One region of the Bradyrhizobium sp. 215_C5_N1_1 genome, then DNA from elsewhere that is predicted to be linked to it. Evidence: predicted binding sites of a transcription regulator. Region 1 holds the regulator's gene; each other region holds the start of a gene.
The links. The regulator PhoB, encoded in region 1, activates phosphate uptake and scavenging genes when phosphate is short. The targets are predictions, from matches to a motif close to TGTCATNNANCTGTCAT.
Positions count from the first base shown of each region.

Region 2: a site for PhoB is predicted at 1,654-1,670, ahead of phnC (phosphonate ABC transporter ATP-binding protein). Genes of this name have one in related genera too.
Region 3: a site for PhoB is predicted at 1,401-1,417, ahead of phnF (phosphonate metabolism transcriptional regulator PhnF). Genes of this name have one in related genera too.

Region 1 is NZ_CP197228.1:8,535,801-8,556,461, reverse strand. It holds gene AB7G19_RS41310 (polysaccharide deacetylase family protein) at 1-510, opposite strand, end outside; gene AB7G19_RS41305 (OmpA family protein) at 675-2,069, shown strand; gene AB7G19_RS41300 (hypothetical protein) at 2,072-2,368, shown strand; gene AB7G19_RS41295 (TetR/AcrR family transcriptional regulator) at 2,494-3,084, shown strand; gene AB7G19_RS41290 (haloalkane dehalogenase) at 3,081-4,013, shown strand; gene AB7G19_RS41285 (Rdx family protein) at 4,025-4,252, shown strand; gene AB7G19_RS41280 (lysylphosphatidylglycerol synthase domain-containing protein) at 4,706-5,761, shown strand; gene AB7G19_RS41275 (ATP-binding protein) at 5,795-7,093, shown strand; gene pstS (phosphate ABC transporter substrate-binding protein PstS) at 7,238-8,251, shown strand; gene pstC (phosphate ABC transporter permease subunit PstC) at 8,396-9,385, shown strand; gene pstA (phosphate ABC transporter permease PstA) at 9,387-10,232, shown strand; gene pstB (phosphate ABC transporter ATP-binding protein PstB) at 10,229-11,050, shown strand; gene phoU (phosphate signaling complex protein PhoU) at 11,062-11,778, shown strand; gene phoB (phosphate regulon transcriptional regulator PhoB) at 11,794-12,501, shown strand; gene AB7G19_RS41240 (GcrA family cell cycle regulator) at 12,736-13,248, opposite strand; gene AB7G19_RS41235 (aspartate aminotransferase family protein) at 13,705-14,913, shown strand; gene argF (ornithine carbamoyltransferase) at 14,913-15,836, shown strand; gene AB7G19_RS41225 (Hsp33 family molecular chaperone) at 16,093-17,100, shown strand; gene apaG (Co2+/Mg2+ efflux protein ApaG) at 17,253-17,645, opposite strand; gene AB7G19_RS41215 (OpgC domain-containing protein) at 17,826-19,091, shown strand; gene AB7G19_RS41210 (SGNH/GDSL hydrolase family protein) at 19,091-19,870, shown strand; gene AB7G19_RS41205 (SGNH/GDSL hydrolase family protein) at 19,883-20,661, shown strand, end outside.
Region 2 is NZ_CP197228.1:8,125,805-8,128,778, forward strand. It holds gene phnD (phosphonate ABC transporter substrate-binding protein) at 1-685, opposite strand, end outside; gene phnC (phosphonate ABC transporter ATP-binding protein) at 745-1,554, opposite strand; gene AB7G19_RS39000 (chloramphenicol acetyltransferase) at 1,729-2,400, shown strand; gene AB7G19_RS39005 (alpha-D-ribose 1-methylphosphonate 5-triphosphate diphosphatase) at 2,397-2,974, shown strand, end outside.
Region 3 is NZ_CP197228.1:8,120,113-8,123,086, reverse strand. It holds gene AB7G19_RS38975 (IS5 family transposase) at 1-500, shown strand, start outside; gene phnF (phosphonate metabolism transcriptional regulator PhnF) at 635-1,366, opposite strand; gene phnG (phosphonate C-P lyase system protein PhnG) at 1,487-1,951, shown strand; gene phnH (phosphonate C-P lyase system protein PhnH) at 1,956-2,564, shown strand; gene AB7G19_RS38955 (carbon-phosphorus lyase complex subunit PhnI) at 2,569-2,974, shown strand, end outside.

The DNA.
Region 1 (20,661 bases):
TGCGGCGGGGGTCGTTGCATCCAGCCGCAGCGCGGAATTGCCGATCTGGATGTCGATGTGTTCGGCCTTCGCGATCACGGTTTCCAGCGCGGTCCACCACAGACGTCCGGTGCCCTCGGCAAACTCGCTCGCGACATAGACGGCCAAGGGCGCGTCAAATTCGCGCAGAACCGGCAGCGCGAATTCGAGATTGTCGCGGTAGCCGTCGTCGAGGGTGAAGGCGGCGAAGGGGCGGGTGAACCGGCCCTGCACCAGCCGCTCATGCAGCTCGTCCATGCTGACGATGTCGATCCCGCGCGAGCGCAAATGGCTCAGCGTGGCGCGCAGGAAATCGGGGGTGACTTCGAGGTGCCGGTTCGGCTGGAACGCGGCCTCGCGGGCCGGCCGCACATGGTGCAGCATGAAAATGGCGCCGACGCCCGACAAGAGCGGGCGCAACAGGTGGTGCGCCCCGCTGAAATAGAGTGCCCCCAGCCCGGCGCGGATGACGTTGTTTCGGAGTTGTTTCATGACCGGCTGGCGAACTCTGGCATTCCACTTTCAACTTACGGAAGAACCCTTGAAGAAAAAGTTATTCCAATTGTCGACGCATGGCCTTCGGAAGGGCATCATTTCCGGTTTGACAGCCCGCCAAGGGTTTGTTTTGTCTCCGGTTCCAGAGTTCGGGTCGTTGAATGCAGAAGCTTTTCAGGTGGGCCAGCAAATGGTGGCCAGGGCTGATCCCCCTGGCCGTCATGTGGGGATTTGCGGCCTGGAATAATACCTTGCCGGTCGAGGCGGACCTATCCGCCCGCAGCTCGGCCGCGCTCAAGGAGACCGTTCTGGACAAGACCCGGATCGCGGTCGACGGCCGGGACGTCGGCCTGGCCGCGGACGCCTTTTCCGAGGAGGGGCGCCGCGATGCCGTGATGGCGGTCGAGCTCGTCCCGGGCGTGCGCCTGGTCGACGACCGGACCCGCCTTGTTCCCGAAGCAACGCCCTTCGTCTGGAATGCCGAGCGTGACGTGGTGCGGGTGACGCTGTCCGGCTCCGCGCCCCTGCCGTCGATGAAGGCGCGCCTGACCGAGGCCGCGCGCAAGGAGGTCAACGGGACCGAGGTCGCCGATCAGATGGGTCTCGCGCGCGGCGCGCCGCCGCGGTTCGAGGCGGCCGCGATGCTGCTGCTCGACCAGATCGGCAAGCTCAAGGACGGCAGGATCACGATCACCGACACCAAGGTCAATCTGTCGGGCATGGCGCGCGACCTCGGCGGCCGTGAGGCGATCGCGGCCGCGCTCAAGAACCTGCCGGAGGGCTTTTCGGTCGCCGCCAACGATGTCAAGGCGCCGCCCTACATCTTCCAGGCCTACAAGGACCCGGTCGCCGCGACCGTGACGCTGACGGGCTACGTGCCTGACAACAACGTGCACGCGGCCATTGCAACGAGTGCCTCGCGAAAGTTCTTCACCGAAAAGGTCGTCGACAATCTCAAGGCCAGCGTCGGCGCACCCGGCTCCTTCAATACTGCCGTGGTCACAGCGCTCGGCGGGCTGTCGCGGCTGTCGACCGGTACGCTCGTGGTGTCCGATCGCGAGGTGAAGCTGTCGGGCGACGCGCTCTATGAAGGGGCCGCCAACGACATCCGCGCAGGCCTCGGCAAGGACTTCCCGAAGAACTGGCAGTACAAGCCGGAGATTACGGTGAAGCCTGCCGCGGGCCCGGTCGACGGCACGGTCTGCCAGCAATTGTTCACGGAGCTCCTGAACAAGGGCAAGATCCGCTTCGCAACGAAACGCGCCGACATCGACCCGGATTCCGCCGGCATTCTCGACCACCTGATCGAGACGGCGCTGCGCTGCCCCACCACCAATATCGAGGTGGCCGGGCACACCGATGCCGACGGTGAGGACTCCTTCAATCAGGCTCTCTCGGAGAAGCGCGCGCAGGCCGTGATCGACTATCTGGTCAAGGCCGGGCTGCCGGCCACCCGCTTCACTCCGGTCGGCTATGGCGCCACGCAACCCCTCGCCGGCAATGACACCGATGAAGGCAAGGCGCAGAACCGCCGCATCGAATTTCTGGTGAGGTGATGATGCCCTATCTCGTCTCGTTCCATCTGGGCTGGCTGATCGGCTCGCTGCTGCTGGGCTTTTGCATGGGCTGGATCTCGGTGGTCCAGCGCGGCAACGGCACCTCGAAGGTGACCGCGCGCTGGCTCGCCGTGCTTGCCGCCGCCTTGGTCGCAGCCTCGTTCGCGCATGTGGTGCCCGGCCGCTTCGGCTATTGGCTCGATCTCGGGCTGGTCATGTTCGCCTGCTACCTCGTCGGCTGCACCATCGGCGCCTGGCTGCGCGACAGGGTGGTCTCGCGGAGCCAGCCGGCGGCTTAGGTCTTCAGGTTCGCTCGGAGGGCGGGCCTCTATCCAACATTGCGATAACGGCTTGATCGGCAAGCAAATTGCCAAACGATCGCAATGCGCTTGACATTAATACGTACGTACGTATTATTTTCCTTATGCCAAAGCCCTCACTCAAAGACGCCATCCTCGATGCCGGCCTGAAGGTCATGTTCAGGACCGGCTATCACGGCACCAGCGTGCGCGACGTCACCGCTGCGGCAGGCGCGCCGCAGGGGTCCTTCACCAACCATTTTCGCTCCAAAGAGGTGTTCGCCTCCGAGGTGCTCGACCGCTACTTCGACACCACGAGGGGGCTGGTCGCGGAGGCGCTCGACGACACCTCGCTGACGCCGCGCGCGCGGCTGCGGCGCTATCTCGACATCATCACCGGCCGGCTGGAGGTCGACGGCTATGGCCGTGGCTGCCTGATCGGTGACCTCAGCCTGGAGGCATCAGCCAGCAGCGAAATGCTGCGCGCGCGTCTCGCCGAAATCTTCGCGCAATGGCGCGCGCCGTTCGCCGCCTGCATCAGGGACGCCCAGACGTGCCGCGAGATCGCATCCGATTTCGAGCCCGAAGAGCTTGCCGATTTCCTGCTCGCGTCCTGGCAGGGCGCGATCCTGCGCATGAAGGTCGACCGCAATCCCAACGCCCTCGAACGTTTCAAGACCATCGCCTTTCAAACCGTCTTCAGGGAGCTGACATGAGCAAGCCAACTGAAATCGAGATTCTCAAAGCGTCCGTGCTGGGAAGCACGATGGCCTATCGCGAGGCGGGAGATCGCGATGCGCCCGCTGCCCTGTTCCTGCACGGCAACCCGACGTCGTCGCATATCTGGCGCAACATCCTGCCGCTTGTATCGCCGGTCGCACATTGCATCGCGCCCGATCTCGTCGGCTTCGGCCAGTCCGGCAAGCCCGACATCGGCTATCGCTTCGTCGACCACGTCCGCTATCTCGATGCATTCATCGAACAGCGCGGCATCAAATCGGCCTATCTCGTCGCGCAGGACTGGGGCACCGCGCTCGCGTTCCATCTCGCCGCGCGCCGGCCGGATTTCGTGCGCGGCCTTGCCTTCATGGAGTTCATCCGCCCGATGCCGACCTGGCAGGACTTTCACCACACCGAGGTCGCGGAGGAGCAGGACCACGCCGAGGCGGCGAGGGCGGCGTTCCGCAAATTCAGGACGCCGGGCGAGGGCGAAGCGATGATCCTCGAGGCGAACGCGTTCGTCGAACGCGTGCTGCCCGGTGGCATCGTTCGCAAGCTCGGCGAGGACGAGATGGCGCCTTACCGTGCGCCATTCCCCACGCCGGAGAGCCGCCGGCCCGTTCTCGCCTTCCCCCGCGAACTGCCGATCGCAGGCGAGCCCGCCGACGTCTACGAGACGCTCCAATCCGCGCATGCGGCGCTGGCTGCATCGTCCTATCCGAAGCTGTTGTTCTCGGGCACGCCCGGCGCGCTCGTCGCGCCCGAATTCGCCGAACGGTTCGCAGCCTCGCTGAATCACTGCGCATTGGTGCGCCTCGGACCTGGGCTGCACTTTCTCCAGGAGGATCACCCCGAGGCGATCGGCCGCTCCGTCGCCGGCTGGATCGCCGGCATCGAAGCCGTGCGCCAGCAGCGTGCTGCCTGAAGGCGGGCGAGATGGCTGATGTGACCATCATCTATTGCCGTCCCTGCGGCTACGAGAAGCGCGCCAAGGACGCCGCTGCTGCGCTGCGGCAGCATCTGGCGCTGGAGGCGGCTCTTGTGCCCGCCAAGGGTGGGATCTTCCAGGTCAGGGTCGGCGACAGCATTGTCGCCAGCCGCAGCAAGGGCCACTTTCCCGGTACCGACGAAATCGTGGCCGCCGTCACTTCCGCGTGGCACTGATCCGGGGCGGATTCCGATCGCTTCCTGAGGCCGCCACCGTCGCCGCGGCCTTTCGGCCCACCTGAAATCCCTGAACAACAGCGCCGGCCACCCCCTCTTTCGCCAGGCGGGGGCGGCCCATAGATTGACGTCGGCTTAAGTCGTGACGGAACATTGTGCGGTCGAAATCATCAAAACTTCATGGCGCCTGCGCAGGATTGCCATGGAGATTCGCGTCAGTCTTGCCGCCGAAAGCGCCAATCAGTGCATCAGGAGCCCGCAACCCTGCCTAAAATATTGAAGGCACGAGTTTTTGTTCGAATTGCTGAATTCCACTCCGCCCCAAAACGCGCTAGTGGAAGGGCATGGGGCATGCGCGATGCCGGAGCCGGCGGCAAGGGTTCGTTGAATGCCTGTGCGTCGTCCGCCTGTCCGCCGGCCACCCCGGCCGCTGAAGCGTTGTTCGAGGTCTAGATGCTGGAAGCCATACGCAGGGCGATGACGTTTCTGCGCCAGAAGCAAGTCCTGCATAAGCTTGGAGTTGTGATCAGCGTCGCGGTCATCGGCATCGCTTGCTATGTGCTCTACCACATGCTGCGGGGAATCGACGTCAACGAGGTCCTCGAAGCGATCAAGAGCACCGAGCCGAGCCAGATCGCGATGGCGGCGCTGTTCGTGGCCGCGGGCTATTTCACCCTGACCTTCTACGATCTGTTCGCCGTGCGCGCGATCGGCCACGCCCATGTGCCCTACCGCATCAATGCGCTCGCCGCCTTCACCAGCTATTCGATCGGCCACAATGTCGGCGCCAGCGTCTTCACCGGCGGCGCGGTGCGCTACCGCATCTATTCTGCCTATGGCCTGAACGCGATCGACGTCGCAAAGATCTGCTTCCTCGCCGGCCTGACCTTCTGGCTCGGCAATGCCGCGGTGCTCGGCCTCGGCATCTCCTACCATCCGGAAGCCGCTGCCGCGATCGACCAGCTTCCGCCCTGGCTGAACCGGATGCTGGCGATGATGATCATCGCGGGGCTGGTCGCCTATGTGGTCTGGGTCTGGACCCAGCCGCGGGTGGTCGGCCGCGGGCCCTGGACCGTGGTGCTGCCGGGCGGCCCGCTGACGCTGCTCCAGATCGCCATTGGCATCATCGATCTCGGCTTCTGTGCGCTGGCGATGTACGTGCTGGTCCCGGACGAGCCCAATCTCGGCTTCGTCGTGGTGGCGGTGATCTTCGTCTCGGCGACGCTGCTCGGTTTTGCCAGCCACTCGCCGGGAGGGCTCGGCGTGTTCGATGCCGCCATGCTGGTCGGCCTCTGGCAGATGGACCGCGAGGAACTGCTGGGTGGCATGCTCCTGTTCCGCGTCCTCTATTATCTCTCCCCCTTCGTCATATCTGTAATCTTGCTGACGTTTCGCGAGGTTATAATCGGCGCTCGATCGAAGCGCTTGCAGCAGGCGGCGCTCAAGCTCGACCCCGGCCCGGCGCGTGAAGCCGCCTATGTGAGAGAGCGCAGCGACACCGGCGCCTGACCGGCGCATCCCCTTTAGGAGAAGCCCGCCCCGATGGCGATCGACGCACCATCTTCTCCCTCCGCGCAGCCCTGGTCCGACCGGCTGCGGCACTCGACCGTCATCCTGATCGCCGCGGCGCTGGCGCTGTCGGTGGTGGTCTCGCTCGGCGAATTGTCGGTGATGCGGGCGGCGACGGTGTTCCTCTGCATCGCGGCCGCGGCGCTGATCCCTTGGAGGCTGCACGACAATGCCGCCTCGCGCGACGACACCCGCCGCGTCAACCCGGTCGAGAGCGCGGCGGTGGCCGCGGTCGTCGCCGGCATGCCGGATCCGGCGGTGCTGCTCGACCGCGCCGGGCGTGTCATCCATCTCAATGCCGCCGCCGCCCAGCTGGCGCCGGCGCTGCGCAAGAACGAGCTCGCCCAGTTCGCGCTGCGCTCGCCGGAGATCATCACCGCGCTGCGTGAATCCATCGCCACCACCGAGCCGCGGCGCACGACCTATCTCGACCATGTCCCGGTCGACCGCTGGATGGAGCTGACCATCACGCCGGTGCCGGTGCCGACCTCCTTCGGCGGCGCCGACAAATGCATGCTGATGACCTTCCACGACCAGACGCCGCTGCGCCGGGTCGAGGAGATGCGCGCAGACTTCGTCGCCAATGCCAGCCACGAGCTGCGCACGCCGCTCGCCGCGCTGTCGGGCTTCATCGACACGCTCCAGGGCCAGGCCAAGGACGATCCCAAGGCACGCGAGCGGTTCCTCGGCATCATGCACAACCAGGCGACCCGGATGGCGCGCCTGATCGACGATCTGCTCTCGCTGTCGCGGGTCGAGCTGTCGGCCCATGTGCGGCCCGACACCCTGGTCGACCTGCTGCCGATCATCTTCCAGGTCGCCGACGGGCTCGAGCCGCTGGCGCGGGAGCGCCAGGTCGAGGTCGAAACCCATCTGCCTGAGACCCCGGTGATGATTGCGGGCGACCGCGAGGAATTGCTCCGCCTGTTCGAGAACCTGATCGAGAACGCGCTCAAATACGGGGCGTCGGGCGGACGTGTCATCGTGTCGCTGGCCGCGGCGGCAGCCACTGATGGAACTCAGGAAATCCGGGTCATGGTCCGCGATTTCGGCCCCGGCATCGCGCCCGAGCATCTGCCGCGGCTGACCGAGCGGTTCTACCGGGTCGACGTCGGTGACAGCCGCTCGCAGGGCGGGACGGGGCTCGGATTATCGCTGGTGAAACATATTCTTAACCGCCATCGCGGCCGGCTTTTGATCGAGAGCGTGCCCAAGCAGGGCGCCGTTTTCACGGCCTGTTTTCCCCAGGCGAAGACCGCGGCCTCGACCTGATATTCAAGCGATTTCAATCGCTTGGCCGTGTCATCCAGCTGTCACGAAACCTTCGTAAAAGCACAGCCGACCGCTCCTAAAGGGGCGGCACGGGGAGCGCGATCGGGCGCGGATGGCGCTTCGCTCCCCTGTATGGAGACCACCATGAATTTCATCAAAACTATCGTCGCTGCCGGCTTGGTCGCCGCATCGGCGACGGCGGCGTTTGCTGCCGACATCACGGGTGCCGGTGCGACGTTCCCGTTCCCGATCTATTCCAAGTGGGCTGACGCCTACAAGAAGGAGACCGGCAACGGTCTGAACTACCAGTCGATCGGCTCCGGCGGCGGCATCAAGCAGATCCAGGCCAAGACCGTGACCTTCGGCGCCAGCGACGCGCCGCTCAAGGCCGAGCAGCTCGAGAAGGACGGCCTCGTCCAGTGGCCGATGGTGATGGGCGCCATCGTTCCGGTCGTCAACATCGAGGGCGTGAAGCCCGGCGAGCTGGTGTTCGACGGCGAGACCCTGGCCAGCATCTATCTCGGCAAGATCACCAAGTGGGACGACGCCGCGATCAAGAAGCTCAATCCGAACGTGAAGCTGCCGTCGGACGCGATCACCGTGGTCCGCCGCTCGGATGGTTCGGGCACCACCTTCAACTTCACCAACTATCTCGCTAAGGCCAGCGCGGACTGGAAGAGCAAGGTCGGTGAGGGCACCGCGGTCGAGTGGCCGGTCGGCGTCGGCGCCAAGGGCAACGAAGGCGTGTCGGGCAACATCAGCCAGACCAAGAACTCGATCGGCTACGTCGAGTACGCCTATGCCAAGCAGAACAAGCTGACCTACACCGGCCTCGTCAACAAGGCCGGCAAGCCGGTGCAGCCGACGGTCGAAGCCTTCCAGGCGGCCGCTTCCAACGCCGACTGGGCCAAGGCTCCCGGCTACTACGTCATCCTGACCGACCAGCCCGGCGACAAGTCCTGGCCGATCACGGCGGCGACCTTCATCCTCATGCACAAGGATGCCACCGACAAGGCAGCCTCGCAGGAAGCCATCAAGTTCTTCCGCTGGGCCTTCAAGAGCGGCGGCAAGGCGGCTGAAGAGCTCGACTACATCCCGATGCCGGACCCGGTCGTCCAACTGATCGAGAAGACCTGGGCTGCCGAGATCAAGAGCTAAGCGCTCTGTGTCCCGGACTGGGCGCCGGGATCTCACAAGACCTCCGCTCCGGATCGGCCTCGCGCCGCATCCGGAGCGCAAGACCAACAACAAGACCGACAACAAGCGTATATCAAACGGGCACAGGGGATCGGCGTGGCAGAGATGGCCGTTCAGAGCGATGTAATCGACGACGCCGGACCGTATGACCGCGCCAAGGCCTTGGGCGCCTTCAAGCTCGGCGACCTCACCTTCTACTGGATCACGCGGCTGTCCGCGATCTCGGTGCTCCTCATCCTCGGTGGCATCATCATCTCGCTGATCGTCGGCGCGTTCCCGGCGATGAAGGAATACGGCTTCGCCTTCCTGTGGACGCAGCGCTGGGCGCCGTCGGCAGATCCGCCCGTGCTCGGCGCGCTCGGCCCGATCTACGGCACGCTCATCACCTCCTTCATCGCGATGGCGATCGCCATTCCGGTCGGTCTCGGCATTGCGATCTTTCTGACCGAGCTCTGCCCGCAATGGGCGCGCCGCCCGATCGGCATGGCGATCGAGCTGCTCGCCGGCATTCCCTCGATCATCTACGGCATGTGGGGCTTCTTCGTGCTCGGCCCGTTCCTGGCCAACACGTTCCAGCCCTTCATGATCAAGATCTTCGACGGCATCCCGGTGCTGGGCGCGATCTTCGCAGGCCCGCCGTCCTATCTCAGCCTGTTCAACGCGGCGCTGATCCTCGCCATCATGGTGCTGCCCTTCATCACCTCGATCTCGGTCGACGTGTTCAAGACGGTGCCGCCGGTGCTCAAGGAAGCCGCCTACGGCGTCGGCTGCACCACCTGGGAAGTCGTGCGCAGCGTGGTGATCCCCTATACCCGCGTCGGCGTCATCGGCGGTGTCATGCTGGCGCTCGGCCGCGCGCTCGGCGAGACCATGGCGGTGACCTTCATCATCGGCAACTCGTTCCGCATCTCGTCGTCGATCTTCGCCCCGGGCACCACGATCTCGGCGGCGATCGCATCGGAGTTCGCCGAAAGCGACGGCCTGCACCAGTCCGGCCTGATCCTGCTCGGCCTGCTGCTGTTCGTGCTGACATTCTTCGTGCTCGCGGCTGCACGGTTGATGCTGATGCGTCTTGAAAAGAAGGCGGGGAAGTAACATGAACCCGATCTACGCACGCCGCCGCCGCATGGACATCGTCATCCGTGTGCTCTGCCTGGCTGCCGCTGCCTTCGGCGTCACATGGCTCGCGCTGATCCTGATGACGCTGCTCTACAACGGCATTGCCGGCCTGAACCTGGAGCTCTTCGTTGCGGACACGCCGCCTCCGGGCTCGACCGAGGGCGGCCTGCGCAACGCCATCGTGGGTTCGATCATCATGACCGTGCTCGGCGTCGGCATCGGCGCGCCGCTCGGTCTGTTCGCCGGCACCTATCTCGCCGAGTACGGCCGCAACGACCGCCTGACCTCGGTGATCCGCTTCATCAACGACATCCTGCTCTCGGCGCCCTCGATCATCATCGGCCTGTTCATCTATGGTGCGGTGGTGGTGCCGATGCGCGGCTTCTCGGCGATTGCCGGCTGCCTCGCGCTTGCGGTGATCGTCATCCCGGTGGTGCTGCGCACGACCGAGGACATGCTGCTGCTGGTGCCGAACGCACTGCGTGAGGCGGCCTCGGCGCTCGGCCTGCCGCGCTCGCTGGTGATCAAGCGCATCGCCTATCGCGCGGCGCGCTCGGGCCTCATTACCGGCGTGATGCTGGCCACCGCCCGCGTCGCCGGCGAGACCGCGCCGCTGCTCTTCACCGCGCTGTCGAACCAGTTCTTCAGCCTGGGTCTGAACAAGACGATGGCGAACCTGCCGGTCACCATCAACAATTTCGTGCAGAGCCCCTACGCCTACTGGAAGCAGCTCGCCTGGAGCGGCGCGCTGCTCATCACCCTGACCGTTCTTGCCCTGAATATTGGCGCGCGCATTCTGAGCGCCGAGAGGACCGCAAAATGAGTGATCTTTCCGTATCGATGAGCGCGGCCGGTGGTTTGCCCCAGGCGCCGGTGCTGCCCGAAGCTCCGGCCAAGGTGACGGTGCGCAACCTCAATTTCTATTACGGCGAGCACCACGCGCTGAAGAACATCAATCTGGCGCTCGGCACCAACCGCGTCACGGCGTTCATCGGCCCGTCTGGCTGCGGCAAGTCGACCCTGCTGCGCATCTTCAATCGGATGTACGACCTCTATCCGGGCCAGCGCGTCACCGGTCAGCTCATGCTCGACCAGACCAACGTCCTCGACCCCAAGCTGGACCTCAATTTGCTGCGCGCCCGCGTCGGCATGGTGTTCCAGAAGCCGACGCCGTTCCCGATGACGATCTACGAAAACATCGCCTTCGGCATCCGTCTCTATGAGAAGATCTCGAAGTCCGAGATGGACGACCGCGTCGAGAAGGCGCTGCGCGGCGGCGCGCTGTGGAACGAGGTCAAGGACAAGCTCAACGCCTCCGGCCTGTCGCTCTCCGGCGGCCAGCAGCAGCGCCTCTGCATCGCCCGCACGGTCGCGGTGCGGCCCGAGGTGATCTTGTTCGACGAGCCCTGCTCGGCGCTCGACCCGATCTCGACCGCCAAGGTCGAGGAGCTGATCCAGGAGCTGTCCGAGAACTACACGATCGCGATCGTCACCCACAACATGCAGCAGGCGGCGCGCGTCTCCGACAAGACCGCCTTCATGTATCTCGGCGAGCTGATCGAGTTCGACGACACCAGCAAGATCTTCACGTCGCCGACCGACCGGCGCACGCAGGATTACATCACCGGCCGGTTCGGCTGAGGAGACGGAACATGGGTTCTGAACATACCGCAAAGGCCTTCGACACCGACCTCCAGGAACTCACGCGCCTGGTCGCCGAGATGGGCGGCATCGCCGAGCGCATGATCGTCGATTCCGTCGACGCGCTGATCCGCCGCGACGTCGCGCTCGGCCAGCGCGTCGTGACCATCGACGCCGAGCTCGACGCGCTCCAGAAGAAGATCGAGGAGCGCGCCGTTCTCACCATCGCGCGCCGCCAGCCGATGGCGGTGGATCTGCGCGAGATCGTCGGCGCCATGCGCGTCGCGACCGATCTCGAGCGGATCGGCGACCTCGCCAAGAACATGGGCAAGCGCGTCGCGGCGCTGGAGACGGATTTCCATCCGCTCAAGCTGTTCCGCGGTCTGGAGCACATGACCGACCTCGTGCAGCAACAGGTCAAGTCGGTGCTGGACGCCTATGCCGCGCACGATCTGCCGGCGGCAATGGCGGTGTGGAAGGGCGACGAGGAAGTCGACGCCATCTGCACCTCGCTGTTCCGCGAGCTCCTCACCTACATGATGGAGGATCCGCGCAACATCTCGTTCTGCATCCATCTGATGTTCTGCGCCAAGAACATCGAGCGCATCGGTGACCACGCCACCAACATCGCCGAGACCGTGTTCTACATGATCGAGGGCCAGGCGATCACCGACAAGCGGCCGAAGGGCGACATGACGACCTTCGCCACGACGGTCCCGAACACTTAAGGAGCGACGAACACCATGGGCGCACGCATTATGGTGGTTGAGGACGAGGAAGCTCTCACCGAGCTTCTCCGCTACAACCTCGAAGGCGACGGCTATGACGTCGAGACGGTGATGCGCGGCGACGATGCCGACACCCGCCTCAAGGAGCACATCCCCGATTTGATCGTGCTCGACTGGATGCTGCCGGGCCTCTCCGGCATCGAGCTGTGCCGGCGGCTGCGCTCCCGGCCCGAGACCAAGCAGCTCCCGATCATCATGCTCACCGCGCGCGGCGAGGAGAGCGAGCGGGTGCGGGGCCTTGCGACCGGCGCCGACGACTACATCGTCAAGCCGTTCTCGGTCCCGGAGCTGCTGGCACGCGTGAAGGGCCTGCTCAGGCGCGCCAGCCCCGAGCGGCTCGCCACCGTGCTCGCCTATGGCGACATCGAGCTCGACCGCGACAAGCGTCGCGTGGCGCGCTCGGGCCGGCCGATCGATCTCGGCCCGACCGAATATCGCCTGCTGGAGTTCTTCCTGGAGCATCCCGGCCGCGTGTTCTCGCGCGAGCAGCTGCTCGACAGCGTCTGGGGCCGTGACATCTACATCGACGAGCGCACCGTCGACGTCCATATCGGGCGCCTGCGCAAGCTGCTCAATCTCGGCCGCGAGCAGGACCCGATCCGCACCGTCCGCGGCGCGGGCTACGCACTGGACGATCGCTTTGCGAAGGCGGAGCAAGCGTAAGGGGTTGCTGTGGCAGACGTGATTTAGCGGGCTGCCACCGCATCCTCGATGTCGTCCCTGCGAACGCAGGGACCCATAACCACAGGGAGTGGTTTGGCGAAGACTCGGAGTGATCATCCCGCGCAATAACTACGCGCCGGGATTATGGGTCCCTGCGTTCGCAGGGACGACACCGAGTGAGTTGAGCCGTCATCGCGTGACGGCGCCGTCTTCGTAGTCAGCTAATCCGATACCTCAGCGCGGACCCGGCTTCGCCGGCGCGCGCCGGCGATCGGCCGCGGGCTGATACGCCACGCGCGAGTGCTGGGCGCAGTAGGGCAGGCCGGAGAGCGCCTTGCCGCCGCAGAAGAAGAAATCCGGGCTCGAGGGATCGCCGACCGGCCAGTGGCAGGTGGCCTCGTTCAGCTCCAGCAGCGACAGCCGCTGGCTCATCGGCACGACGTTGTCGTAGGTGACCGGTTCGGCCTCGACCTCGACTTCGAAGGCTTGCGCCAGCGCGGTGTTGCCGCGCGCGATCGGGCGGGTCACCCGCATCATGTGCTGGGCGGGGCGTGCCTTGCGCGGCCGCGGCGCTGCCGATGAAGGGCTCTTGGCGCGGCCCGACAGGCCGAGCCGGTGCACTTTGCCGATTACGGCATTGCGGGTCACATTGCCGAGTTCAGCGGCGATCTGGCTGGCCGAAAGCCCGGCCTCCCAGAGCTTTTTCAGCTGCTCGACGCGATCATCCGACCAGGTCAAAACGGTCATTGCACCCTTTCCTTCGCCGGCGCCTGCCATCCTGGCGGCCGCACGGCGAATGCCTAAGCTTCGAAAAACCCGTGCCGCCAGAATCCCTTAAGGCTCGCCGGGCGCACCAGATGCGCCCGAACGCTTACGCCGGTACATGAGGACTTAGAGGATCAGAACTGCTGCACGAGATGTCGTATCTGACAAGCCAAACGCTACAATATGGCGTGACTCACGCGCAAGAGTCCGCCGACTCGCTTCCACATGTTCCGTGGCGGAAATACGCAAAATCGCCACCGCAAGACTACGGATTCTGCGTTTCGCGAGGCTTTCCGGGCGGCATTGACACCGGTTTCACCAGGCATAAGATAGTCTCGCGTGCCGCCCTTAAAAGGCGGCACGTTTCGTTTTCCGGGCCGGTCAATGGTGCGTTGCGCAATGCACGCTCACGCCGTCCGCAACATTCAAGTGATCGTCATGACTAACAGCGCAGCGCCGCATTTGCTCCCCGTTTTCGCCAGGTCCGACCTCGGTTTCGAGCGCGGTGAAGGCTGCTGGCTGATTGCGACCAATGGCGATCGCTATCTCGATTTCACCTCGGGCGTGGCGGTGAATGCGCTCGGCCATGCTCACCCTGCGTTGGTCAAAGCGTTGCAAGAGCAGGCCACCAAACTCTGGCACATGTCGAACCTGTTCCAGAGCCCGGACGGCGAGAAGCTCGCCGCGCGTCTGTGCAACGAAAGCTTCGCGGACTTCGTGTTCTTCTGCAATTCCGGCGCCGAAGCGCTGGAAGGTGTGATCAAGCTCGTCCGCCATCATCACTTCTCCAAGGGTCATCCGGAACGTTACCGCATCATCACCTTCGAAGGCGCCTTCCACGGCCGCACGCTGGCAACGCTCGCCGCGACCGGTTCGGCAAAATATCTCGAAGGGTTTGGCCCGCCGATGGACGGCTTCGACCAGGTCCCGCATGGCGATATCGACGCCGTCAAGAAGGCGATCGGTCCGCAGACCGCCGGCATCCTGATCGAGCCGATCCAGGGCGAGGGTGGCGTGCGTTCGGCAACGCCCGCCTTCCTGAGGGCGTTGCGCCAGCTCTGCGATGAGAAGGGCCTGCTGCTCGCGTTCGACGAGGTGCAGACCGGCATGGGCCGCACCGGCGATCTGTTCGCGCATCGCCGCACCGGCGTCACGCCTGACGTGATGTCGCTGGCCAAAGCGCTCGGTGGCGGCTTCCCGATCGGCGCGGTGCTGGCGACCGCGGACGCGGCTGCCGGCATGGGGCCCGGCTCGCACGGCTCGACCTTCGGCGGCAATCCGCTCGCGATCTCGGCTGCCAACGCCGTCCTCGACGTCATGCTCAAGCCCGGCTTCTTCGATCACGTGCAGAAGATGTCGCTGCTGCTCAAGCAGAAGCTCGCCTCCGTGATCGATCGTTATCCTGACATCGTCAGCGAAGTGCGCGGCGAAGGCCTTCTGATCGGCATCAAGGCCGTGGTGCCATCAGGCGATCTCGGCGCGGCATTGCGCAACGAAAAATTGCTCACGGTCGGCGCCGGCGACAATGTCGTGCGCTTCCTGCCGCCCTTGATCGTCACCGAAGCCGAAATCGAGGACAGCGTCGGGCGGCTCGAGCGCGCCTGCGCCGCGATCTCGTCCAGTCAGACCAAGCGGGCGGCGAGCTGATGAGCAAGTCCCCGAAGCACTTTCTGGATATCAACGAGCTCCCGTTGTCGGAGCTCAAGAGCATGCTCGCGGCCTCCTCCGCCATGAAGGCGAAGCAGAAAGCGCACCAGCCGGTGAAGCCGCTGGAAGGCAAGACGCTGGCGATGATCTTCGAGCGTCCCTCCACGCGCACCCGCGTCTCGTTCGACGTCGCCATGCGCCAGCTCGGCGGCGAGCCCATCATGCTGACCGGCGCCGAGATGCAGCTCGGCCGCGGCGAGACCATCGCCGACACGGCGCGCGTGCTGTCGCGCTATGTCGACGCCATCATGATCCGCATCCTCAATCACGAGGCCCTGCTGGAGCTGGCGGAATATGCGACGGTGCCCGTCATCAACGGCCTGACACGGCGCTCGCACCCTTGCCAGGTGATGGCCGACCTCATGACCTACGAAGAGCATCGCGGCCCGATCGAGGGCAGGACGGTGGCCTGGACCGGCGACGACAACAACGTGCTGGCGTCCTGGGCGCATGCCGCCGAGCGCTTCAAGTTCAAGCTCAATGTCGCGACGCCGCCGGAGCTTGCGCCGAAAAAGGTAATGCGGGACTTCATCAAGGCCACCGGCGCGCCGATCGTGCTCGGCACCGATCCCGAGGCCGCCGTGAAGGGGGCCGACTGCGTCGTCACCGACACCTGGGTGTCGATGGGCGACAAGGAAGGTGAGCACCGTCACAACGTGCTCAAGCCCTATCAGGTCAATTCGAAGCTGATGTCGCTGGCCAAGCCCGATGCGCTGTTCATGCATTGCCTGCCCGCCCATCGCGGCGAGGAGGTCACCGACGAAGTGATCGACGGCCCGCAATCGGTCGTGTTCGACGAGGCCGAAAACCGCCTGCATGCGCAGAAGGGCATTCTGGCCTGGTGCTTTGACGCGGTGAAGTAATCTCACTTGTAGCCCGGATGGAGCGCAGCGAAATCCGGGTTTGTGTCCGCAGTTGGAGTGGTCCCGGATTGGGCTACGCTCCATCCGGGCTACGCGGGCTATCGCGTAATCCTGTGGCTATGGGTCCCGTATCAGCGCTTTGCGCGCGCCGGGACGACATCGAATTTGCAGGATCCTGAGCGATCATAAGTGCATCCGGAACACACCACCCTTGAGCCCTCTTCCATTTTCCTCCATCGACCCCAGATAAAGCGCCATGGTTTCCCAATCCCCTGACATGAATACCGGGCCTGAAGGCCCGGTTCGCGCACCATCAGCGGTTCCCATCGATGACGCCGTGCTGCCTTACGAGGTCGACGCACTCGACGTGCGCGGCCGCCTCGTGCGGCTCGGTCCCGCGCTCGACGAGATCCTGACCAAGCACGATTATCCCGCTGCCGTGGGCAAGCTGCTCGGCGAGGCCATCGTGCTGACGACGCTGCTCGGCTCGGCGCTGAAGTTCGAGGGCCGCTTCATCCTCCAGGCCCAGACCGACGGTCCGGTGTCGTTCCTGGTCGTCGACTACATGGCGCCGGATCGCCTGCGCGCCTATGCGCGCTACGATGCCGAGCGCCTCGGCGAGACAAAAGATTCCGGCACGCTTCTCGGTAACGGTCATCTCGCCATGACCATCGACCAGGGTCCCGACATGAGCCGCTACCAGGGTCTGGTCGCGCTCGACGGCGGCAGCCTGGAAGATGCCGCCCACGAATATTTCCTGCGCTCCGAGCAGATCCCGACGCGCGTGCGTCTCGCGGTCGGCGAGGAGTGGCGCTCGAACGACGGCGGCAAGCATCGCTGGCGCGCCGGCGGCATGCTGATGCAGTTCCTGCCGAAGGCGCCCGAGCGCGCGCGGCAGGCCGATTTGCATCCCGGCGATGCGCCCGAAGGCGCGGAGGTGCATGCTGTCGCCGAAGACGACGCCTGGGTCGAGGCGCGTTCGCTGGTCGAGACCGTCGAGGACGTCGAGCTGATCGACCCCGAACTCTCCGGCGAGCGGCTGCTGTTCCGCCTGTTCCACGAGCGTGGCGTGCGCGTGTTCAATCCGCTGGTGCTGAAGGCGCAATGCTCCTGCTCGCGCGACGCGGTTGGTGCGATGTTGAAGAGCTTCTCGCCCGACGACCGCGCCGCCATGGTCAAGGACGACAAGGTCGTCGTGACCTGCGAGTTCTGCTCGTCGGTGTACCAGTTCACGCCGCACGAGGCCGGCGTGGAAGACGCGTAGGCGTCGCATCCTCCGTCGTTGCGCGCGCAGCGAAGCAATCCAGTCGTAGGGTGGGCAAAGCGCAGCGTGCCCACTATCTTATGCGCCACGTTTGGAATGGTGGGCACGGCGCTTTGCGCCTTTGCCCACCCTACGGCGCCTACGGCACCGGGCTAATTCAACACCCGCTTGTTGTCCGGGCTGTCCAGCGAGAACGTCGGCACGTCGATCTCGAAGCGTTCGCCGCTTTCACTGACCATCTGGTAGCGGCCGGTCATGAAGCCCGAGGCGGTCGCGAGCGGCACGCCGGAGGTGTATTCGAAGCGCTCGCCGGGAGCCAGGGTCGGCTGCTCGCCGACGACGCCCTCGCCCCTGACCTCCTGCTGGCGGCCGGTGGCGTCGGTGATGATCCAGTGCCGCGTCTTCAGCTGCACGGTTTCGTCGCCGGAATTGGTGATGACGATGGTGTAGGACCAGAAATAGCGGGAGCGGTCAGCCGACGACTGCTCCGGAACAAAGTTCGGCTCGACGGTCACTTCGATCTGGCGGGTCACGGCGCGATACATGGCGGCCATCATAACGAAAACCCGGCCGGGAACCAACGCCCGCAGGCGGTTTTGGTGACATCGTGCCGCCAGAATTGCCGAGGAAGTAGACCCAATGTGATCCGGCCGCTTTGCGAGACGACGGCCGGACCTGTACACTCCATGACACGTCGCGATTTGCGGAAGGGTTTCGAACCCCCGATGACCATTGCCGACCAAGTGACGGGATCGACGATCGCGGGAACCGGCAAGCCTGCGGAGGCCAGACCTGCGGAGGCGAAGCCGCGCTCCGCCGCGCCGGCCATCACGCTGCCCGCCATCGGCGAGCGCGAGCTCCGGCTCGACCTGTTCCGCGGGCTCGCGCTGTGGCTGATCTTCGTCGACCATCTGCCGCCGAGCCTTTTGACCTGGTTCACGATCCGCAATTACGGCTTCAGCGACGCCACCGAGATCTTCATCTTCATCTCCGGCTACACCGCGGCGTTCGTCTACGGTCGTGCCATGCTCGAAAGCGGCTTCGTCGTCGCCACCGCGCGCATCCTGCGGCGCGTCTGGCAGATCTATGTCGCCCACGTCTTTCTGTTCACGATCTTCCTCGCCGAAATCTCCTACGTTGCGACCAGGTTCGAGAACCCGCTCTACACCGAAGAGATGGGCATCATGGATTTCCTCAAGCAGCCCGATGTCACGATCGTGCAGGCGCTGCTGCTGCGCTTTCGTCCGGTCAACATGGACGTGCTGCCGCTCTATATCGTGCTGATGCTGGCGCTGCCCTTGATCTTGTGGCTGATGAAATGGCGGCCCGACGTGACGCTCGGCCTCTCGGTCGTGCTCTACGCGGTGACCTGGGAATACGACCTCTATCTGTCGGCCTATCCGAACGGCTTCTGGGCGTTCAATCCCTTCGCCTGGCAATTGCTTTTCGTATTCGGTGCATGGTGTGCGCTCGGAGGTGCGCGACGCATGTCGCGCATCCTGGCGTCCCGCGTCACGATGTGGATATCGATCGCCTATCTCGTCGCGGCGTTCTACGTGACGCTGACCTGGTATGTGCCGCAGCTCTCCCACTTCATGCCGAGGCGGCTCGAGCAGTGGATGTATCCGATCGACAAGGCCGATCTCGACGTGCTGCGCTTCACGCATTTCCTGGCGTTCGCCGCGCTCACCGTTCGCTTCCTGCCCCGGGAATGGCCGGGCCTGAAATCGCCCTGGCTGCGGCCGCTGATCCTCTGCGGCCAGCATTCCCTCGAGATCTTTTGTCTCGGCGTCTTCCTCGCCTTCGCCGGCCATTTCATCCTGGCCGAAGTCTCCGGCGGCGCAGCCATGCATGCGCTGATTAGTCTCTCCGGAATCCTGATCATGTGGGGCGTTGCATGGGTGATTTCGTGGTACAAGCGCGTGGCTGACAAGAGCGGTGCGAAAACCAAAAACGCCGTCGGCAACGCCGATCTGGCGGGAGGGGGCTGATGAAGGCGAAGGTTCTCCTGAGCCTGGTCCTGCTGTGCGGTAACCTCGCCGCGCCCCTGGCGCGCGCGGGCGATGCCGTGCCGGCTGCTCCGGCCGCGCCCCCGGCCTGCGAATTGCCATCCTATCTGCTCACCACTGAAAGCCAGCTTCCGAGGGTCGCCGATGCCATCAAGGCCGGCAAACCGCTCGAAATCCTCGTCATCGGCAGCCGTTCGACCACGATTCCGGCCTCGGAGGACAGCTCCTATCCGGCGCGCATGCAGGCCATCCTGCAGGACAGGCTGCTGCCGTCGGAGACCGTGCACGTCTCCGTAGAAATACAGAGCAAGAAGACGGCCGAGGAGGCGGCCGCCACCTTCGTTAAGCTGATGGAAGCAAAAAGGCCTACTTTGGTCATCTGGCAGACCGGGACTGTGGATGCTATCCGAGCGATTGATCCCGATGATTTTCGCGGGGCGGTAACCGAAGGGGTTTCCGCGCTGCAAAAAGCAGGGGCTGACGTCGTGTTGATGAACTTGCAGTACAGCCCGCGTACCGAAACCATGATCTCGGTGCCGCCCTATCTCGACAATATGCGGGTGGTGGCGCAGGAGCATGACATCCCGCTGTTCGACCGTTTCGCGATCATGCGGCAGTGGAATGATCAGGGTCAGTTCGACCTGTTCAGCCCGTCCCGCGGGCCAGAGCTGGCGAAACAGGTCCATGACTGCCTTGGCCGGGCGTTGGCACAGTTTGTGATCGACGCAGCCCATCTGGGGCCGGCCCAGCAGCAAAATTGAGGTCTAGCGTTAATGAGTTCTCTCCGCCCTTTTTGGTTGACTGCATGGCTGGCTGCGCCCGCGGCGGCTCTGCTGCTCCTGACGCCGGTGTCGCTGGCACCAGTGCAGGCGCAGGCCACGCAGGCAACGCCCGCGCCGCAGCAGGCCGCTAGTCCGGCTTCCGCTTCGCCTTCCCAGACCACCGTCGCCGCGACGTCCCACGAGCAGCGCGGCGTGACCGCCCGCGCCATCGACAAGGTGAAGCAGGTCGCGAAATCCGCCGGGGACATTTTCAGCCGCGTGCCCTGCCTCACGCCGAAGGGTGGCTCGAAGGCGATGGGCTCGCTGCCGCATGTCGCGGGCAAGCTCGTCGCCGGCAAACCCGTCGTGATCGTCGCGTTCGGCTCGTCGTCGACGGCAGGCTATGGCGCGAGCTCGCCCGATTTCAACTATCCGAACCGTCTCGCCGCGCAGCTCCGCCGGCAATATCCGACCGCCGACATCACCGTCATCAACGCCGGCGTCGGCGGCGAGGACGCGCCCGAGATGATGAAGCGCCTCCAGAAGGAGGTGATCGACGTGCATCCGGATCTCGTGATCTGGCAGGTCGGCACCAATGCGGTGCTGCGCAATCTCGATCCCGGTGACACCGCCAAGATGGTCGAGGACGGCATCTCCCGCATCCAGGCCGCTGGCGGCGCCGACATCGTGCTGGTCGATCCGCAATATTCGCCGGCCGTCAACCAGCGCAAGGAGAGCGCCGGCAAGATGGTGCACCTGCTCGGCAAGGTCGCCGAGCTCCGTCACGTCGG
Region 2 (2,974 bases), 420 kb from region 1:
CGTCCTTCTTCATCGGCGAGCCGTCGGCATTCTTCAGCATGCCCTTGGTCAGCATCTGCGCCAGCGTGGAATCGTCATCGCTGGTCCACTGGTTGGCCGCAACGTCGACCGTGCCCTGCGCCAGCGCCAGGATCGCGTTCTCGTGGCTACCGGTGAAGACGACCTTGCTGAAATAGGTGTCGGCATCCGTGATGCCCATCTTGTCGAGCTCGAAGCGCGGCACATTGTTGCCGGAGGTCGAGTTCGGGTCGACGAGGCCGAGGTTCTTGCCCTTGAGCTGGTCGACGCTCTTGTAGGGGCTGCTCGCCTTGACGAAGAACACCGAGTAGTAGCCGGTCGAACCGTCGGCGTTGATGTCGTTGGCGAAGGCATCGGTCTTGACGCCGGTCAGACGGGCGCGGGCGAACGACGCCGAGCCGTAGCTGGCGATATGGATGTTGCCGGCGCGCTGGCCCTCGATGACGGCGGCGTAGTCGTTGGCGATGCGCAGCGTGACCTTCACGCCCAATTCCTTGGAGAGATAGTTCATGAACGGCGCCCAGCGCTCGGTCACGCCCGAGGCGTTTTCCGCCGGAATGACCGCGAAGGTCAGTTCGGGATATTTGGCTTTCCAGTCGTCGGCGGAGGCCGAAGTCGTGAACGCGAGCGCGGCGGCGCCGGCAAGAACCAGTCTGCGAGTGATCATGATACCCTCTTCATCGGTTGGGGTCGGTTGACGCAAAAATTGGCAGTTACAGGCGCAGCTCAGGCGGCCGCGGCCGTTCCGAGCGCCGGCACGCCTTCAGGCGCCGGCACAGGCATTCCGCCCATGACGTCGGAGGCTTCGAGATCGTAGAGCTCGCGCGCGACGTGGTCGGTCAATTCGGCCGGCGCGCCGTCGAACACCACGCGCCCCTGCGCCATGCCGATCAGGCGATCGCAATAGCTGCGCGCCAGATCGAGCGAATGCAGGTTGCAGAGCACGGTGATGCCGAAATGCTTGTTGATGCGCAGCAGCGCATCCATCACGATCTTGGTGTTGCGCGGGTCGAGCGAGGCGATCGGCTCGTCGGCGAGGATGATGTCGGGCTGCTGCACCAGCGCGCGGGCGATCGCAACACGCTGCTGCTGGCCGCCGGAGAGCTGGTCGGCGCGCTGGGCGGCGAGTGAGGCGATATCGAACTGTTCGAGCGCCGACATCGCCAGCGCCTTGTCGTGCTCGGGCCAGGTCTGCGTCAGCGAGCGCCAGGCCGGCATCGTGGCAAGACGCCCCATCAGCACGTTGGTGAGCACATCGAGCCGGCCGACCAGGTTGAACTGCTGGAAAATCATCGCCGAGCGCGCCCGCCACTGCCGCAGCTCCTTGCCGCGCAGCGCGGTGACGTCGAGGCCGTCGAACAGGATGCGGCCCTGCGTCGGCGTCGCCAGGCGATTGATCATGCGCAGCATGGTCGACTTGCCGGCGCCGGAGCGCCCGATCACACCGACGAAGCCGCCGGGGGAGATTTGAAACGAAGCGTCGTCCACCGCGGCTTTTGCGCCGAAGCGGCACGTCAGACCTTCAACCACCAGCATAGAGGGCTCCAGAGTAGCTGGCTGCCACCGCTAGCGCTGGCACTTGACACTTGTGTGACACCGGCGTTGCGGTGCGGCGATCCTACACACCTCTTCCCCTGTCATCGCATCGTCATGACATTGTCATCAGGCCGCTCGAAGAGGTACGCCCGCCCTCGACCTATCGGATGCAGCATGGCCGGCAAAACGCTCTCGGTTCAACCGACCATCGACCCTTCGGCGAAGCTGCATGAGACCAGGCTCGGCACCTATACCGAAGTCGGTGCGCGCACGATCCTCACTGAAGTCGCGATGGGCGATTACTCCTATGTCGTGAACGACGCCCAGATCACCTACACCACGATCGGAAAATTCTGCTCGATCGCGGCGATGACCCGCATCAATCCCGGCAATCATCCGATGCATCGCGCGACGCAGGCGCATTTCACCTATCGTTCCAGCGCCTACTTCGAAGGCGAGAGCGACGACACCGAGTTCTTCGACTGGCGGCGCCAGCATCACGTCCATATTGGCCACGACGTCTGGATCGGCCATGGCGCGATCGTGCTGCCCGGCCGCAACATCGGCACCGGCGCGGTGATCGCGGCGGGCGCCATCGTCACCAAGGACGTGCCGGCCTACACCATCGTCGCCGGCAATCCGGCGCGCATCGTGCGGCGGCGGTTCTCGGAAGACGTCGCCGGACGGCTGGCCCGACTCGCCTGGTGGGACTGGGATCACGACAAATTGCGTGAAGCACTGCCCGATTTCCGCAAGCTCGGGATTGAAGATTTCCTCTCGGCATATGAAGCACGGGCAAGCTCCCTCACCCGTTCCCCTGCCAGCAAACGAAGCGCGGTCGCTTGACAGACATCTTCCTTGAGGGCGGCCGGGCCCTGATCGGCTCCGAGCTCGTCGAAACTTCCATTCTGGTGTCCGGCGCGGACATTGCGCAGGTCGATGCCTCTCGCGGCCGTGCGCGGCTGGCGATCGATGCGCGCAACCTGCTGGTGCTGCCCGGCATCGTCGATCTGCATGGCGATGCCTTCGAGCGGCAGATGATGCCGCGCGCCGGCGTCGACTTCCCGATCGACGTCGCGCTCGCCGACAGTGACCGCCAGGCGATCAGCAACGGCATCACCACGGTGTTTCACGCCACGACCTGTTCGTGGGAGCCGGGCCTGCGCAGCGCCGGCAATGCGCGCACCCTGATGGAGGCGATCGAGCGGCAGCGCCCGCAATTCGCCGCCGATACCCGTTTCCACCTGCGGCACGAGACCTACAATCTCGATGCAGAGGCCGAGATCGGCCAGTGGCTCGCCGAGGGCCGCGTCGACCTGTTCGCCTTCAACGACCACATGGACGGCACCGTTGCCGACATGGCCAAGCCGCGCAAGCGCAACCGCATGGTCGAGCGCACCGGCCTCTCGGGCGAGGAATT
Region 3 (2,974 bases), 420 kb from region 1:
CGCCCAAGGAGGATCGCCCCTCAAACGATCCTGATGCCCGGTTTGCCAAACGGCAGGGCAAAAGCGGCTCGACCTTCGGCTACAAGGCCCATGTCGGTGTCGACGAAGGATCCGGCTTGATCCGCGCGGTGTTGACCACACCCGCTAACGTCAACGATACGACACCGGCGGACGCTTTGATCCGCGGCGATGAAGCCGTGGTCTGGGCCGATGCGGCTTACGACACCCATGCCCGACGGGCCCGGCTGAAGGCGGAAGGCAAGAAGCCCCGCATCGCTCGTCGGCCCAACAGACATCACCCGGAACTGCCGCCCAGGCTCAAACGCTACAACCTCCTCATCGCGCGTCGACGAGCCCAGGTCGAGACCACCTTCGCTACTCTCAAACGCCGCATGCGGCTGACCTGCATCCGCTACGTCGGTCTGATCAAGGCGACCGGGCAAGTCCTGCTCGCCTCGATCGCCTTCAACATGAGGCGGTGGGCCACGATCGCCGCGTGAGCTGCCCGCTCAGGGCGACAACTACAGATCTTGCCAGGCAATTGCCGGGACCAGGGCACTCGCTCCTGACGTCTTCAGCCTCAAGAGCCGATAACGCAACAGGCCCACAAGGGGAGAGGGGAAGAGAGCGCCGCTCACCCGTTCTCCACCAGAAACTCCACCCGCTCCGCCGCGAACCGCGAATGCTTCGTCACCAGCGGCTTGCCGGCGAGATCGTGGTCGGTCGCGTCGACCACCAGGATCGGCCGTCCCAGCGGCAGATCGAGCCGCGCGGCATCGGTTGCGTCCACGATGCCGGCGGTGATCCGGGTCGCGCCGCGACTGTAGTCGCGGACGCCGTAGTGCTCGAGCAGTTTCGTCATCGAGCGCGTCGCGGCGAATACCTCACCCGCGCCCGGGAACAATTCCGCTGACAGCCAGGTGGTGGAGACGCAGATCGGCGTGCGGTCGGCGAGGCGGATCGCCTCGATTCGCACCAGCGGTGCGCCGGCCTTCAATCCCAGTTCGCGCGCGAGTTCGCGGGTTGCGACGTCGCCGGACGCTTCGATCAGCCGGCCATGCGGTTCGCGGCCATCGGCGCCGACGATCTCGGAGAAGCGGGTGCGCGAGCGCAAGGGATAAGCGAGGCGCTGCGCCTCGACATAGGTTCCGCTGCCGCGTTCGGCGCGCACGATGCCGCGCTCGGCAAGCGCGGCCAGCGCGCGCCGCACGGTGTGGCGGTTCACCCGATAGGTTTCGGCGATCTCCATCTCGCCCGGCAGCTTGTCGCCGGCGGCAAAGCGGCCGTCGGCGATGCCGCGCTCGATGCCGTCGGCAACGAGGCGCCACAGCGCGACGCCCGAAGAGGCTGTGTCCTGCATGCTCATGTCGCCGAGAAGCCTACTTCAGAAATCACACGTTTGTCACGAAACAGTCATGGCGCTTCCGTATCAAGTTGTCTATTATCATAGACAACTTGGATTCGGCAAGTTCTGCAGAAAAGTTCGGTGGATTTGGTGACCCAGCACAACAACCAGCAAGTCCAGCGCAAGGCCGCGATGGCCGTGCTGGCGCACGCGGAGGCGGGCGAGATCGCCGCTCGCCTCCGCGCTCTCGCCCTGCCGGCGCATCAGGAGCTACGCGCGCCGGAAAACGGTCTCGTCATGCTGCGCGGCCGGGTCGGCGGCGACGGCGCGCCGTTCAATGTCGGTGAAGCCACGGTGTCTCGCGCAGCGGTCCGGCTCGCGAGCGGCGAGGTCGGCTTCGGCTACACGCTGGGGCGCGATGGCGAAAAGGCGCGGCTGATCGCGCTGTGCGACGCACTGGCGCAGTCCAGTGATTTCGGCGAGGCGGTGGAGCGTGACGTTATCGCGCCGTTGCGCGAGCAGCTTATGATCCAGCGCAAGCAGGCGGCCGCCGAGACCGCTGCGACGAAGGTTGATTTCTACACCATGGTGCGCGGTGAGGGGTGAGGCCATGACCACGATTGCGGAACTACCGCCGGGTTTCGTCGACAAGGTTCTGTCGGCCCAATCGACCTTTCGTTCGGTGATGGACGCGATGGCGCGGCCGGGCACGGTCCAGCGCATTGTGCCGATGGCGGGATCGCCCGGCCCGATGATGCGCGGCACCGCCGCGATCGCGCTGACGCTGTTCGATCACGACACGCCGCTCTGGCTCGATGCAAGGATGGCGGAGAGATCGGACGTGGTGAAATGGCTCAAGTTCCACACCGGCGCGCCGGTGGTGCAGGACTCTTCGATTGCGAGTTTCGCGCTGATCAGCGACGGCGCCTTGCTTCCGGCGCTCGAACGCTTCGCGCTCGGCACCAACGAATATCCGGATCGCTCGACCACAGTGATCCTTCAGGTCGAGAGCCTGGATTCGGGGCGCAGCTTCGAATTGCGTGGCCCCGGCATCGACGGTGTCGCGACGCTTCAGGCCTCGATCAGGCCTTTCGACCTGTTCGAACGGCTGCAGTTCAACGAGGCGCTGTTTCCGCGCGGCATCGATTTGGTGCTGGTCGCCGATGATGCCGTGGTTGCGATCCCGCGCACCACGCGTGTCGTGAACAAGGGAAGCTAGTCGCATGTATGTCGCAGTCAAAGGCGGCGAGCGCGCCATCGAGAACGCCCATCGCCTGCTCGCCAATGCGCGGCGTGGCGACCAGAGCGTTTCCGAGGTCACGCTGGATCAGATCTCGGAGCAGCTTGGCCTCGCCGTGGACCGCGTCATGAGCGAAGGGTCGCTCTATGACCGCGAGCTCGCGGCGCTCGCGATCAAGCAGGCGCGCGGGGACCTGATCGAGGCGATCTTCCTGGTCCGCGCCTTCCGCGCCACCCTGCCGCGCTTCGGCGCCAGCGAGCCGGTCGAGACCGGCGCGATGCGGGTGCAGCGGCGGGTGTCGGCGACCTTCAAGGACATTCCCGGCGGCCAGATCCTCGGGCCGACCTTCGACTACACGCATCGTCTGCTCGATCCCTCGCTTGGCCAGG